2 regions of the Rhizobium sp. P1_E6 genome follow, and region 1 is predicted to be linked to the other one. Evidence: riboswitches for the same ligand, from Rfam matches in the RefSeq annotation. Region 1 holds a riboswitch; the other holds the start of a gene.
What was found. A riboswitch is a leader RNA that binds a small molecule or an ion and turns the genes downstream of it on or off. The one in region 1 is predicted to bind S-adenosylmethionine.
Positions count from the first base shown of each region.

Region 2: it holds a riboswitch for S-adenosylmethionine, as region 1 does, so the genes downstream of both, AC1D35_RS05530 (O-succinylhomoserine sulfhydrylase) here and metA (homoserine O-acetyltransferase MetA) in region 1, are expected to answer to the same signal.

Region 1 is NZ_JBFUBG010000185.1:30-4,407, forward strand. It holds gene AC1D35_RS34845 (aldose epimerase family protein) at 20-1,042, opposite strand; gene metA (homoserine O-acetyltransferase MetA) at 1,182-2,105, opposite strand; SAM riboswitch at 2,153-2,230, opposite strand; gene AC1D35_RS34855 (ABC transporter ATP-binding protein/permease) at 2,379-4,220, shown strand; partial or broken gene AC1D35_RS34860 (transposase) at 4,234-4,378, opposite strand, start outside.
Region 2 is NZ_JBFUBG010000006.1:17,903-28,014, reverse strand. It holds gene AC1D35_RS05555 (methyl-accepting chemotaxis protein) at 1-1,636, shown strand, start outside; gene AC1D35_RS05550 (VOC family protein) at 1,698-2,081, opposite strand; gene AC1D35_RS05545 (hypothetical protein) at 2,454-2,735, shown strand; tRNA gene AC1D35_RS05540 (tRNA-Gly) at 2,746-2,819, opposite strand; gene AC1D35_RS05535 (2'-deoxycytidine 5'-triphosphate deaminase) at 2,878-3,972, opposite strand; SAM riboswitch at 4,046-4,124, shown strand; gene AC1D35_RS05530 (O-succinylhomoserine sulfhydrylase) at 4,171-5,355, shown strand; gene apaG (Co2+/Mg2+ efflux protein ApaG) at 5,598-5,990, shown strand; gene AC1D35_RS05520 (hypothetical protein) at 6,058-6,648, opposite strand; gene AC1D35_RS05515 (Hsp33 family molecular chaperone) at 6,779-7,774, opposite strand; gene argF (ornithine carbamoyltransferase) at 7,866-8,783, opposite strand; gene AC1D35_RS05505 (aspartate aminotransferase family protein) at 8,829-10,028, opposite strand.

The sequences.
Region 1 (4,378 bases):
ATCCGTTTCCTATACGAACTCAGTTCTTCGTAAAGATATAATCCGTTTCCTGGCGCAGCACTTCACCGGGACGCAATACCGCGTTCGGAAAGTCCTGATGATTGATGGCATCGGGCCAGATCTGCGTTTCCAGGCAGAAGCCGGCGAAGGGACTGTATCTGCGGCCATCGAGACCCGGCACCGGCACGCCGAGCTTGAAGCCGGCATAGAACTGCACGCCCGGCTCTGTCGTACGCACTTCCAGCGACACGCCGGAATGCAGGCTGCGGGCAAGTACGACGGAGCGCTTGGCTGTGCGCTCGCTCGAAAAGCAGAAATTGTGGTCGTAGAGCGCTTGCTCTTGACCGGCAAAACGCTTCATCGGCGCCATCGCACGGAAATCGAATGCGGTGCCCTCGACGGAGCGGATCTCGCCGGTCGGTATCTGCCTTTCATTGGTCGGCAGATAGTGATCGGCGGCGATCATGATGTCGTGCGCCAGCGCATCCTCCCGGCCATCGAGATTGAAATAGGAATGCTGACAGACATTGGCGATCGTCGGCTGGTCCGTTGTCGTCTCGTAGGTGACAGAAAGCTCGCCATCGCCATGCACGCGATAGGTCGCCTGGATCGTGCAGTTGCCCGGATAACCGGCACGGCCATCGGGATCGACGATCTTCAGCACCACGCGGTCGGTCTCATGCTCGACGACCGTCCAGACAAGCGTGCCGATATTATTGCTGCCGCCGTGAAGATGTGTGACGCCCTTCTCGTTAAGTTCGAGCTGGTAGTCCTTGCCGTCGAGCGTGAACTTGCCGTCGCCAATACGGTTGGCACAGCGTCCCGGCGTCGCGCCGAAGAAAGGCGAATGAGCGAGATAGCTTGCGAAATCCTCGAAGCCGAGCACCAGCGGTGCGTCATGACCCTCCAGCCTGATATCCTGGATAACTGCACCCCAGCTCAACACCTTGACCGTCAATCCGCCACCGCGGATGACGACGCGATGGACGGTCTCGCCGTCCTTCGTCTGTCCGAAAACTTCCCGTTCCAACTTGTCCGCCATGATCGACGCTCACTCCATCCCTAGAATTCAGGAACCGGAACCTGCCCCCATTTCCTGCAAACCGCAACCGGGCAAACCGGAAAACAAAACGCCGTCACAGAAATGCGACGGCGTTATTTGTAAGCCCGCCCGATGACGCTCAGATGCCCGAGCCGATCTCTTCGATATCGTAGGACGTCGTCTGGTAGATCTCGTTGATCCAGTTGCCGAAAAGCAAATGCGCGTGGCTGCGCCAGCGGTTCTGTGGCGCAAGAGTGGAATCGTTATGCGGGAAGTAGTTGTGCGGCATCTTGATCGGCACGCCGGCATTCACGTCGCGGAAATATTCGTCCGAAAGCGATGTGGAATCATATTCGACATGGTTGAAGATATAGAGCCGCCGGCCCTTCGCCTCGTGCACGAGACAGACGCCCATCTCGCTGGATTCCATCAGGATCTCAAGACCATCGACCTTCTCGATGTCGGCCCGGCGCACCTCGGTCCAGCGCGACACAGGAACCTCGAAATTATCAGAGAAACCATTGAGATAGACAGATGAGGGCTTGAGATTGCTGTGGCGGTAAACGCCGAAGGCCTTTTCCTTCAGCTCATATTTCGGCACACCGTGAAAATGATAGATCCCCGCCATCGCACCCCAGCAGACATTCATGGTCGAATGCACATTCGTCTGGGTCCAGTCGAAAATCTGCTGCATTTCCTTCCAATAGGTAACATCCTCGTAGGGCAGCGTCTCGATCGGCGCGCCCGTGATGATGAAACCGTCGAACTTGCGGTGCTTCACTTCCTCCCAGGTCTGGTAGAAGGCGAGCAGATGTTCTTCAGACGTATTCTTGGCCTTGTGGTTGCCGACGCGGATCAGCGAGAATTCCACCTGCAGCGGCGACGCGCCCACAAGGCGCGCCATCTGCACCTCGGTCTTGATCTTGTTCGGCATGAGGTTGAGCAGCCCGATCTGCAAGGGACGGATATCCTGGCGGATCGCCACCGTTTCGGTCATCACCCGCACGCCCTCGTTCACGAGGGTTTCGAAGGKGGGCAGCGTGTCGGGGATCTTGATGGGCATTGCGGTCAACTCGATCAAAATAAAAAACCGGCGGCGAAAGAATCGCTACCGGTCCGCACGCGGCCCTTTAGCGATTTATTTAACGTGGCTGCAAGCCGGCCGGCCAAATCACCACGAGGCACCTTAAATAGCGCCAGTCTCGTTGCGAATCAACTGTCAATGCAGATAGCTGCAAAAGCCATCACGCTTTCTTTATGGGTGGTGGAATCTGTTGATGGACCAGTAACGCCCCCATGTTATTAATGTAAGGATGGGCGGATTTGGAAAGTTGTAATGGCAAATGACGTTGAAAGGGGGAGGGGCATCCAGAGTCAGGACCGGGTAGGGTATGATCTCAGCCTGACATATCGACTTGGAGTGATGTTCTCCGCATTCTGGAATTCTGAGGTTCGTGGCAGGGTGCTGCTGCTTGCGATAACGCTCGTCGTCATCATCCTGGCAACCGCCTATGGACAGGTGATCCTCAATGAGTGGAATGCGCCCTTCTATGATTCCCTCGAACGCCGTGACCTTGGCGAATTCTTCAAGCAGCTCGAAGTCTTCGCGATGATTGCCGGCGCTCTGCTGCTGCTCAACGTGTTGCAGGCCTGGCTGAACCAGATGACCGCGCTCTATATGCGCGAAGGCCTCTCGCGCGATCTCGTCGATCAATGGCTGAAGCGCAAACGCGCCCTCAAGCTTTCCACCATCGGCATCATCGGCGTAAACCCCGACCAACGCCTGCATGAGGATTCGCGGAATCTGGCGGAAAGCACGACCGGGCTTGTGCTCGGACTGCTGCAGTCGACCATCCTGCTCGTCAGCTTCATCGGCGTGCTATGGGAGCTTTCGAGCGGCTTCATCTTCCATATCAGCGGCTATAACTTCACCATTCCCGGCTATATGGTCTGGGCAGCAATCTTCTACGCCGCATCAGCCTCGCTATTGAGCCAGGTCGTCGGCCGCAAGCTCGTCAAACTCAATGCCGACCGGTTCTCGAAGGAGGCCGAACTGCGCTTCGCGCTGATGCATGCCAATGAGAACATGCCGGCGATCACAGTGGCGCGCGGAGAGGAGAATGAGCGCAAGCGCATCAACGGCGATATCACCAATGTTCTTGCCGTCATCAAGCGGCTGGCCATAGCCAATACCAACCTGACCTGGGTTTCGGCAGGGTACGGCTGGCTGGTCATCGTCATCCCGATTATCGTCGCAGCCCCAGCCTATTTTTCTGGCGGGCTGACCTTCGGCCAGTTGATGATGTCGGTCGGCGCCTTCAATCAGGTCAATACAGCGCTGCGCTGGTACGTCGCCAACTTCGGCCCGATTGCCGAATGGCGCGCCACGCTGATGCGCGTCACCGATTTCCGTCAGGCGTTGCTGGAGATGGACGATGGCTTCGATCTGAAAGACACCATTGTTTATGAGGAAACCGCGCCGGATACGCTGACGCTGAAGAATGTCGTCATCCTCGCCAAGCTTGGCGAAGACATCGAGGATTGCGGCGGCTTCCGGATGCGCGAGGCGGATGTGACGATCAAGGCCGGCGAAAAGGTCATGATCAACGGCGATCACAGCGTGAACCGCCGCCTGCTCTTCCAGGCCATGGCCGGCCTCTGGCCATGTGGCAAAGGCACAATGGGCCTACCGCCCATTGCCGACATGCTGTTCATCCCGCAGGTCGCCTACGTGCCGGGCGGCACGCTGCGCGAGGCAATTTCCTTCCCCCAAAAACCCGAGGCCTATGACAAGGCGACCGTCGAGGCCGCACTTGAGGCTGCCGGCCTGCATTCGCTGATCGCCCGCCTCGACAGCCGCGCGCGCTGGGACAAGCTTCTCGATGCCGATGAGCAAAAGGCCATCGGCTTTGCTCGCCTGCTTCTCGTCAAGCCGCGCTGGGCCGTTTTCGATGAAGTGCTCGAAGGCATGGAGCCGGAATGGCAGCGCACGATGACGAAGCTGCTCGCCACCATGCCGGACACCGGCATGATCTATATCGGCCGCTCGGAAACCTATCTGGAAGCGCTGCACCCGCGCACCCTGCACCTGCAGGCACTGCCCTCGAAATCGGACGAAGAATCGGCAACTTCGGTTCCCGGATCGAGCGCCGCGGCAGCTGCCGCCCCGGCGCTCTAGGCTCCAGACTCAATCAGGCCCACCAAATGACGATGGCGGCGATGTAGCAAGTTGCCGCGAAGTTGAGCATGAGCTTGTCATATCGAGTTGCGACACGCCTCCAGTCCTTGAGGCGACAGAAAGCACGTTCGATGATATTTCTCCGGCGGTAGGCGACG
Region 2 (10,112 bases), on a different contig from region 1:
CGATGAAATCGAAGCTCTGGCGAACAAGATCGTCGAGCAGAGCAAGGCCAAGGACAGCGCCGGCGCGCTGGCGAATGTCGCCCTGATCAATGCCAAGCTCAACGCGCTGACGCCGAAGATGATTGCCAACAACGATGCGATGATGGCGATGCTCAACGACGGCGGCGACGCACTTTCGGCTTCCGTCAACGATAGTATCAACCTCTGTTTCGCGCTGATCGGCCTTGCCGTAGTCGGCGCCGTCGGTCTCAGCGTCGTCGTCGCCCAGATCGGTATCACCACCCCCATGGCGAAGCTGCGCGATCGGATGACTCAGCTTGCCGCAGGCGATACCGGCAGCGAGATCAGCGGTCTCGACCGCGGCGACGAAGTCGGCCAGATGGCGAAGGCCGTCTCGATCTTCCGCGACAACGCGGTCGAGCGTATTGCCCTCGAAGCGCGCGCCGAAGCCGACCGCAGCGTCAGCGACAACGAGCGCCGCGATCGCGAGGCGCAGAGTACCCGCGAGGCATCCGAACTCGAACGCGCCGTCTCAGCACTCGGCGATGGCCTGCGCCGCCTTGCCGCCGGCGACCTGGCCTCGAATATCAACGAACCCTTCGTCGCGCATCTCGATGCGCTGCGCCAGGACTTCAACAACTCGGTCGAGAAGCTCAACGAGACCATGCACACGGTCGGCTCCAATGCCCGGGCGATCGGCGCCGGCGCCAACGAGATCCGTTCGTCTGCCGACGAGCTTTCGAAGCGCACCGAGCAGCAGGCCGCTTCCGTCGAAGAAACGGCAGCAGCCCTCGAAGAGATCACCATAACGGTGAAGGACGCGGCAAAGCGTGCAGAAGAGGCAAGCCAGCTCGTCGCCCGCACCCGCCTTGGTGCCGAGAAGTCCGGCGACATCGTCCGCAAGGCGGTCGCCGCCATGCATCAGATCGAGCAGTCCTCCGTCGAGATCGGCAATATCATCGGCGTCATCGACGATATCGCCTTCCAGACGAACCTGCTGGCGCTGAACGCCGGCGTTGAAGCAGCGCGTGCCGGTGAAGCCGGCAAGGGCTTTGCGGTCGTCGCACAGGAAGTCCGCGAACTGGCCCAGCGCTCTGCAAACGCCGCCAAGGAAATCAAGGCGCTGATCAACACATCCGGCACGCATGTGCAGACCGGCGTCTCACTGGTCGGCGAGACGGGCAAGGCGCTCGATGCGATCGTCCACGAGGTGCAGGAAATCAACCAGCACGTCCATGCGATCGCCGAAGCTGCCCGCGAGCAGTCGACCGGCCTGCAGGAAATCAATACCGCCGTCAACACCATGGACCAGAGCACGCAGCAGAATGCGGCGATGGTCGAGGAATCCACCGCGGCAAGCCACGGCCTTGCAACGGAAGCGACGGCACTCAACAACCTGCTCGGCCAGTTCCGACTGACCGGCACCGGCGGATTCGTTGCAAGCGCGCCGATCCCGACCGCACCGCGCGCCGCCGCACGACCGGCCGCGAGAACCCCGGTGCGTGTTGCCGAAAGCACGTCACGCCCGAAGGCTTCGCCGGCCCGCGCCCTCGGCCAGAAAATCGCCAATGCCTTCGGCAAAAACAGCGCGGCCGCCCCTTCCAGCAGCCAGGAGGCCGACTGGACGGAATTCTGAGCTGAAAACCTGATTGAGTGTGAATGGGCGGCTTCGGCCGCCCATTTTCGTTTTAGGTCTTTCAGGCCTGTGGGCGCCAGCCGACCTCGACAAGCACGTTGCCGGGCGCCGTGCAATAGAACAGCCAGCCACCGCGGATGGCAGTGGGTGGTCCGGAAACGGCAGCACCATCCGCCGCCAGGCGAAGATGGAGATGATCGACATCCGATCTTTCGGGAAGGATAAAGCCGATATGATAGGTCTGTCGCTGCAGCTCGACCTGATCGGCACCGCCGAATTTCGGCAACGGACGACTGAGAACGATCTCTGTGCCCTGCTCGTCGTAGAGGATCGCCCGGCCGATCCGTTCGTTCATCTCCCGCAATTCCAGACTGAAATAACGCAGGAAGAAATCGGCCGCAGCGGCAATATCGGGCACGTAGAAATCAAGATGGTTCAAACGCATGACTGTCTCCTTCGAAAATGAAATCCCGGAGGAGTGCGTTCTTTACGCTCCGCATGCCGCCGGGACCCCGCATTCGCATGCGGGCCACGTCGCGGGTTCTCGTGTGAAACACGGAGCAGAGCTTCCGATGATGGAAGGGACCGGGCTTACCTCATCCGATCCTGCCTTTTTCGACAGTGCCGCTCTAGCAGATCGCGCCACGAGCGGCAATCAGATCGGTCGAGCATATCGGTCGAGCGACTTCGGAAAAGCAGTAGACCATGGTCGCAACGCCCTTCTCGAAGGGTTGAAGACGTGTGCGCCGTTTGTATCGTGAGCTTTTCGCAATTTGCGGTACAATGACACCGTGCTGCGGAAAGAAAGGCTTCCAATATGAAACTGATCGCACTTGGCCTCATCGGCGCGCTGGCGCTCGCCGGCTGCACGACCGTCGAATATACGGGTCCCGGCATCGAGCCCATTCCCGGCAGCATCACCTATAACGGCCAGCCGCGCACGAAACTGACAAAGTCGCCTGTCGGCTCGACCTTCCCGCACGATTTCATCGACCAGTACGGCCGGCAGGTCGAGGAGACCTATATCATCCGTCCGGACCGCACGTTGGCGATCGCGCATCGCCGATACAGGCCGATCAACATTTTCGGAAGAGATTGAGAGGAGTAGCTGGAGCGGGTGAAGGGAATCGAACCCTCGTATTCAGCTTGGGAAGCTGCTGCTCTACCATTGAGCTACACCCGCCTGAAGCTTGAGACTTCCAACAGATGGCCGCCGCTGTCAAGTCGCGGCATTACCGAGATCAGATCCGGAAATGCTTCGAGAGCTTGAGGCCCTGCGCCTGATAGTTGGAGCCTAGGCCTGAGCCATAGAGGCTCGTCGGCTGTTCCTGCATGTGCTCGTAGATCAGGCGGCCGACGATCTGGCCGTCTTCGAGGATGAAGGGCACTTCGTGGCTGCGCACTTCCAGCACCGCGCGGCTGCCGCGCCCGCCGGCGGGCGCATGGCCGAAGCCCGGATCGAAGAAGCCGGCATAATGCACGCGGAATTCGCCGACGAGCGGGTCGAAGGGCGTCATTTCCGCCGCGTAATGCGGGGGGACGTGAACGGCCTCACGCGAGACGAGAATGTAGAACTCATCGGGATCGAGGATCAGTTCGTTGCGGCCTCGGCTATAGAGTGGCTCCCAGAAATCGAAGATATCGTGCTGGGCCTTCTTGTCGACATCGACGACGGCCGTGTGGTGTTTGCCGCGATACCCGATCAGGCTCTCCTCGTCGCCCGCCAGATCGATCGACAGTGCAATGCCGCCGCCGGATACGTTCGGTTGCTTGGCAGCCACCAGCGTTTCCGTTTCGTGCAGCTTCAGGAGCTCCGGTTCGTTGAGCACAGCATGGCCCACACGGAAGCGGATCTGCGACAGGCGCGAACCGCGGCGCACGACGATCGGGAAAGTACGCGGGCTGATTTCGAGATAGAGCGGACCGGAATAGCCTGATGGGATCTTGTCGAATTCCTGCGCGTAATCGGTGATGACGCGGGTAAAGATATCGAGACGGCCGGTCGAGCTCTTGGGATTGGCAGAGGCAGACATGTCGGCCGGCAGATCGAGACGCTCCATCAGCGGTACGATGTAGACGCAGCCGGTTTCCAGCACCGCGCCTTCGCTGAGATCAATGACATGCAGGCTCAGCCGATCGAGCTTGTCTGCGACAAGGTGAGAAGGGCCGGGCATGAAGCTGGCGCGCACCCGGAAAGCCTTGGCGCCCAGCCGCAGATCCAGGCTCGCAGGCTGGATCTGATCACGATCAAGCTCCCGTTCGCTTTGAAGACGCCCCGTTTCAAACAGCGCGGAAATCGCGCGGTCGGCCAAAATTCCAGTTTCGCGAGCCATCATGCTCCATCCATAATTTGCCGCCGACAAAACCAAAGTCGGGGAATTGACGCAAGCGCAGAACGGCAGTATTGCAATTTTATCCCGTGGTGATTTGGCCGGTCGGCTTGCAGCCACGTTAAATAAGTGGCTAAAAAGACCGGGTTGAAAACCGGTCTGCTTTTGCGGCCGGTTTTTTTGTTGTTTGAAAGTGGTGATGGCATGAGCAAGACCTGGCGCCCGGCAACCCAACTCGTCCACGGCGGAACGCTCCGCTCGCAATATGGCGAGACATCCGAGGCAATCTATCTCACGCAGGGTTTCGTCTACTATACGTCGGAAGCAGCCGAGGCGCGCTTCAAGGGCGAAACCGAAGGTTTCATCTACGCGCGCTACGGCAGCCCCACCAATGACATGTTCGAAAAGCGCATGTGCATGCTGGAAGGCGCGGAAGATGCCCGCGCCACGGCTTCCGGCATGGCCGCCGTCACCGCCGCCATTCTCTGCCAGCTGAAGGCCGGCGACCACATCGTCGCCGCCCGCGCCCTCTTCGGTTCCTGCCGCTGGGTGGTCGAGACGCTGGCGCCGAAATATGGCATCGACTGCACGCTGGTCGATGGCCGCTACCTGGAGAACTGGGAAAAGGCCATCACGCCGAAGACCAAGGTGTTCTTCCTGGAAAGCCCGACCAATCCGACGCTGGAAGTGGTCGATATTGCCGGTGTCTCCAAGCTCGCCAACCAGATCGGCGCGAAGGTCGTGGTCGATAACGTGTTTGCGACGCCGCTCTTCCAGAAGCCGCTGGAACTCGGCGCCCATATCGTCGTCTATTCCGCCACCAAGCATATTGACGGCCAGGGCCGCTGCCTCGGCGGCGTCGTGCTTTCCGACAAGGAATGGATCGACGAGAACCTGCATGACTATTTCCGCCATACCGGCCCGGCCATGTCGCCCTTCAATGCCTGGACGCTTCTGAAGGGCATCGAGACGCTGCCGCTGCGCGTCAARCAGCAGACGCAGAATGCCGCCAAGATCGCCGATTTCCTGGCCGAACAGGGCAAGGTCGCCAAGGTCATCTATCCCGGCCGCAAGGACCATCCGCAGGCCGATATCATTGCCAAGCAGATGACCGGCGGCTCGACGCTGGTCTGCTTCGAGCTGAAGGGTGGCAAGGAAGCGGCATTCGCGCTGCAGAACGCGCTCGATATCGTCAAGATCTCCAACAACCTCGGCGACTCCAAGAGCCTGATCACCCATCCGGCGACGACGACGCACAAGAACCTGACGGACGAGGCCCGCGCCGAGCTCGGCATTTCGCCGGGCACGGTACGCCTCTCGGCCGGTATCGAAGACACGGACGATCTCATCGAGGATTTCGCCCGCGCACTGGAAACGGTTTCGGCCTGACCCGTCGATTCAAGGGATAGAGCGTTCCTTTGTGCGTCCGAAAGGACGCACGGCGCTCCTGGCGCGGCCGCGGAATACCACCGTGGCCGTGGCATTTGCCTTGAAATTAACACTGAGAGTTAGGCTTAATGAACAAAAGGCGGCCCGACCGAGGGCGGCGGGGCCACGTTCACTGTTCCGTTTCTTGACGCATGAGGACTGTTATAAGATACGGGTAACGTATATTGACTAAGGTGTAAGGCATGTATCGCGCCCTCACACGAGACATCGAAGTGGTTGTCGAACCGTTCTATCTGGAGGAGCAATCCGATCCGGACGACGATCGCTATGTCTGGGGTTATCGCGTCGTCATCGCCAACAACTCCGGCATAGCCGTACGTCTCGTCAACCGCTACTGGAATATTACCGACCAGAACGGGCAGATCGACGAGGTCAGCGGCCCCGGCGTCGTTGGCGAGCAGCCGCGTCTGCAACCTGGCGATACCTATGAATATTCATCGGGCTGTCCGCTGGATACGCCATCCGGCCTGATGTTCGGCCATTACCAGATGGAGACGGACGAAGGCGAGCTGTTCGATGTCGACATCCCCGCCTTCTCGCTCGATTCACCCGGCCTGCTCAGGGTGCTCAACTGATGCGTAAATTCGAACCGATTGCTCGCGGATATGCGGCAATGCTGAAGTCTTCAATCGGCAATCTCTATTAAAGCTCAAAGGGATCCGATGCGGTCTGAGCATCCGGCTTTGCCTCAAACGGATCTTTTGATTGCGGCTGTGCCGGCTGTTGGGCCACTGCAGCGTTGACAGCCTTTTGACAGACGAGCATCTCATCGGTCGCTTTGACGGAGTTCTTTAGACTGAGGGCAACTATCCGCTTGCCGTTAAAATCGACACGAAAACTCAACTTGCGAGCGAACTCGCCAATCAAGCCAGTATCCTTAAAATTAATCCACAATGCCTTAGTACCGTCAAGATCTACGGCGCTTGCGTCGGCAGTCCATTTGGAGCGGTCCAGGTAGAATTCGATCGGATATTGCTTGCCTTCTTCCAATGATTTCCAATTTGCATTGGCCATCAGGATATAAAAGGGATTATCCTTTTCGATGAAATTGAAGCCGAGACGAAAAACTGTACCGTCTTCAAAGGAAGTCATGACAAAGCAGGCGTTGCCCAAACTTTTGTCGACAGCCACACTCCAGCCACCAACTTCTTTCCATAGAACAGTCTCGTCGTCGGCAAAGCTAATTCGCGGCACTGCAGCTAAGAGCGCAAGTACCAAACACAAAAACTTCATTGGCACCCACCCCGCTTCCATAGCCTGAACCAATGAAACACAATAGGCACACAGTGACTACCAAAAGTCGAGTCACTGCGCTGCGCTATCGCTTAGTTCTATTGCTCGCCTGTTCTTATACTCAGGAAGACTAAGTAAGCTGAGACGCAACCTCATGCACCGGAAAGCGGTAGGTCGTTGAGCAGAACTCGCAGGTCACGGCGATCTCACCGTTTTCCTGGCTTGCCTCTACTTCCTCGGCGCTGAAACCCTTCAGCACGCCGCCGATCTTTTCCCGCGAACAGCTGCAGCGATCGAAGACGGCACGCGGTTCGTAAACGCGCACGCCGCGCTCATGGAAGAGGCGGAACAGCAGGCGCTCGGTGCCAACAAGCGGATCGGTGAGTTCATCTGCATCCACGGTTTCGACGAGCGAGCGGGCTTCCGCCCAGGCATCGTCCTCAAGGTGGCCGCGTTCGCCTGTGTCGCCGTCGCCGCCATGAAGATCGGTCTGGCGCATGCGCTCCGGCGCTTCCGGCAGGAACTGGGCAACGAGGCCCCCTGCCCGCCAGCGGTGACGCGGCTTGCCATCGTTATCACGGTCGAAGAGCTCCGCAGCAGCAAGGCGCACCCGCGTCGGGATCTGCTCCGACTGGCGGAAATAGACGCCGGCAATGTCTTCCAGCGAGGTACCGTCCAATGCGACGATGCCCTGATAAGGCTGGCTGAACTTGCCCTGATCGATGGTGAAGGCCAGCACGCCCTTGCCGAGAAGCTGCTCAGGCTCCGTTTCGCCTGATGCGATCGCCTGATCGAGCATCGCCTGATCGAAGCGGGCATAGGCGCGGACATTTTCCGGCGTCGAGAAATCGGCGACCAGCAGATCGACGGGACCGTCGCTCTTGGTCTGGACGGTGAACTTGCCGTCGAACTTCAACGAGGTGCCGAGCAGCACCGTGAGCACCACCACTTCAGCCAGAAGGCGGGCGACGGGCGTAGGATAATGATGGCGTTCGAGGATTGAATCCAGCATCGGGCCGAGCTGGACGGCGCGACCGCGCACATCAAGCCCTTCCACCTGGAAAGGGACGACATGATCATCGCCGGCGAAATCGAACTCGCCGAGAGCGGCTGCAGCTTCTGCCATGGCTTACACTCCTGTTCTATGGGAGCAGCAGGCTAGCGTGCCGGCCGCTCGCGCAGCCGCGAGCTTGGGACTCGCGGCATCCGATTATGGTTCAGATCGCGCCCAGGCACCAAGCAAGAATCGACTTCTGCGCATGAAGACGGTTTTCCGCCTCATCGAAGACCACGGACTGCGGACCGTCGATCACCTCATCCGTCACCTCCTCGCCGCGATGGGCGGGAAGGCAATGCATGAACAGCGCATCTTTGCCGGCCTGCGCCATCAATTGCGCGTTGACCTGATAAGGCTGGAAGACATTGTGACCGCGAGCCCGATGTTCCTGATTCATGGAGACCCAGGTATCGGTCACCACGCAATCGACGCCGGCGACCGCACGGTCAGCATCATGGTAAAGCATGATTTCGGCGCCCTCATTGCGGGCCCAGTTCAGATAGTGATCCTTCGGCTCGGAACCAAGGGGTACGGCCATGTTCATGCGGTAGCCGAAGCGGGCAGCTCCTTCCACCAGCGAATGCAGCACGTTGTTGCCGTCACCCGTCCAGGCGATCGTCTTGCCCTTGATCGGGCCGCGATGCTCTTCGAAGGTCATGACGTCAGCCATGATCTGGCAGGGATGGGTATCGTCCGTCAGCGCGTTGATGACAGGCACGGTGGCGTGCTCGGCCAGTTCCAGCATACGGTTATGGTCGGTCGTACGGATCATGATCGCGTCGACATAACGCGACAGCACCTTGGCGGTGTCGCCGATCGTCTCGGCGCGGCCGAGCTGCATTTCGGTTCCCGACAGGAACAGCGTCTCGCCGCCGAGTTGGCGCATGCCGACATCGAAGGAGACGCGGGTTCGGGTAGACGGCTTCTCGAAGATCATGGCCAGCATCTTGCCGGCGAGCGGCTTGTCGGCCGTGCCTGCCTTGAAAGCCTGCTTTCGCAGCTTGGCGTCATCCATGATGGTTCTGAGGTCGGATGTGGTGACGGCGGAGAGATCGAGGAAGTGTTTAGGGGAAGCCATTGTTCGTTACCTGCTACGCCCGCCAGCGGGCGGGGCATTGTCCTATCAAGCGGTCTTCTTGACCTTGGCGGCACGGATATTTTCGGCGGCACGCTCGATACGGGAAATCCCCTCGCGCGCCTCTTCCGCGGTTACGACCAGCGGCGGCAGCAGACGGATGACATTGTCGCCTGCCGGGATCGCCAGAAGGTGTGCTGCACGGATTTCCTTCAGAAGCTCCGCCGAAGGAATGGCTGCCTTGATGCCGAGCATCAGGCCTTCGCCTCTGATATCCTCGATGACATCGGGATAACGATCCTTGAGCGAGGCGAGGCCCTGACGGAAGACGAGGGTGATATCGCGCACATGCTGCAGGAAGCCATCGGCCAGGATGATATCCAGCACCGCACTGCCGACAGCCATGGCCAGCGGGTTGCCGCCATAGGTGGAGCCGTGCGTGCCGGCCTTCATGCCGGAAGCAGCTTCTGCCGTTGCGAGGCAGGCCCCGAGCGGAAAGCCGCCGCCGATGCCCTTGGCGACTGCCATGATGTCAGGCGTTATACCCGACCATTCATAGGCGAAGAGCCTGCCGGTACGGCCGACGCCGGTCTGGACCTCGTCGAGGATCAGCAGCAGGCCATGCTCGTCGCAAAGCTGGCGAAGCGCCTTCATGAATTCCGGGGTCGCCGGGCGGACACCGCCCTCGCCCTGCACCGGCTCGATGAGGATGCCGGCCGTATTATCGGTGATTGCCGCACGGACGGCCTCGATATCGCCGAAAGGCACCTGATCGAAGCCGGGGGCCTTGGGGCCGAAACCTTCGAGGTATTTCTCCTGACCGCCGGCGGCGATGGTCGCCAGCGTGCGGCCGTGGAAGGCGCCTTCGAAAGTGATGATGTGAAAGCGCTCGGGATGCCCCTTGGAGAACTGGTAACGGCGCGCAGTCTTGATGGCGCATTCGAGAGCCTCGGCGCCGGAATTGGTGAAAAACACCTTGTCTGCGAAAGTGGCATCCGTCAGGCGCTTGGCAAGCTTCTCCTGCCCCGGCACTTCATAGATATTGGAGAGATGCCAGACCTTGTCGGCCTGATCCTTGAGGGCGGCCACAACCTGCGGATTGCCATGCCCCACGGATGTGACGGCAACGCCCGCGCCGAAATCCAGATATCGCTCGCCAGTTTCGGTGATCAGCCACACGCCTTCGCCTCGCTCGAACCGCAGCGGGGCACGAGAATAGGTATCATAAAGCGGCGAGGCTTCAGCCATGGCGCAATCTCCTGGTCAGGCTCTGAAACAATGGACTCCGGCTAAGAAAACCAGGCCCGAAAAATTAAAAATGCCGCCTTGCGG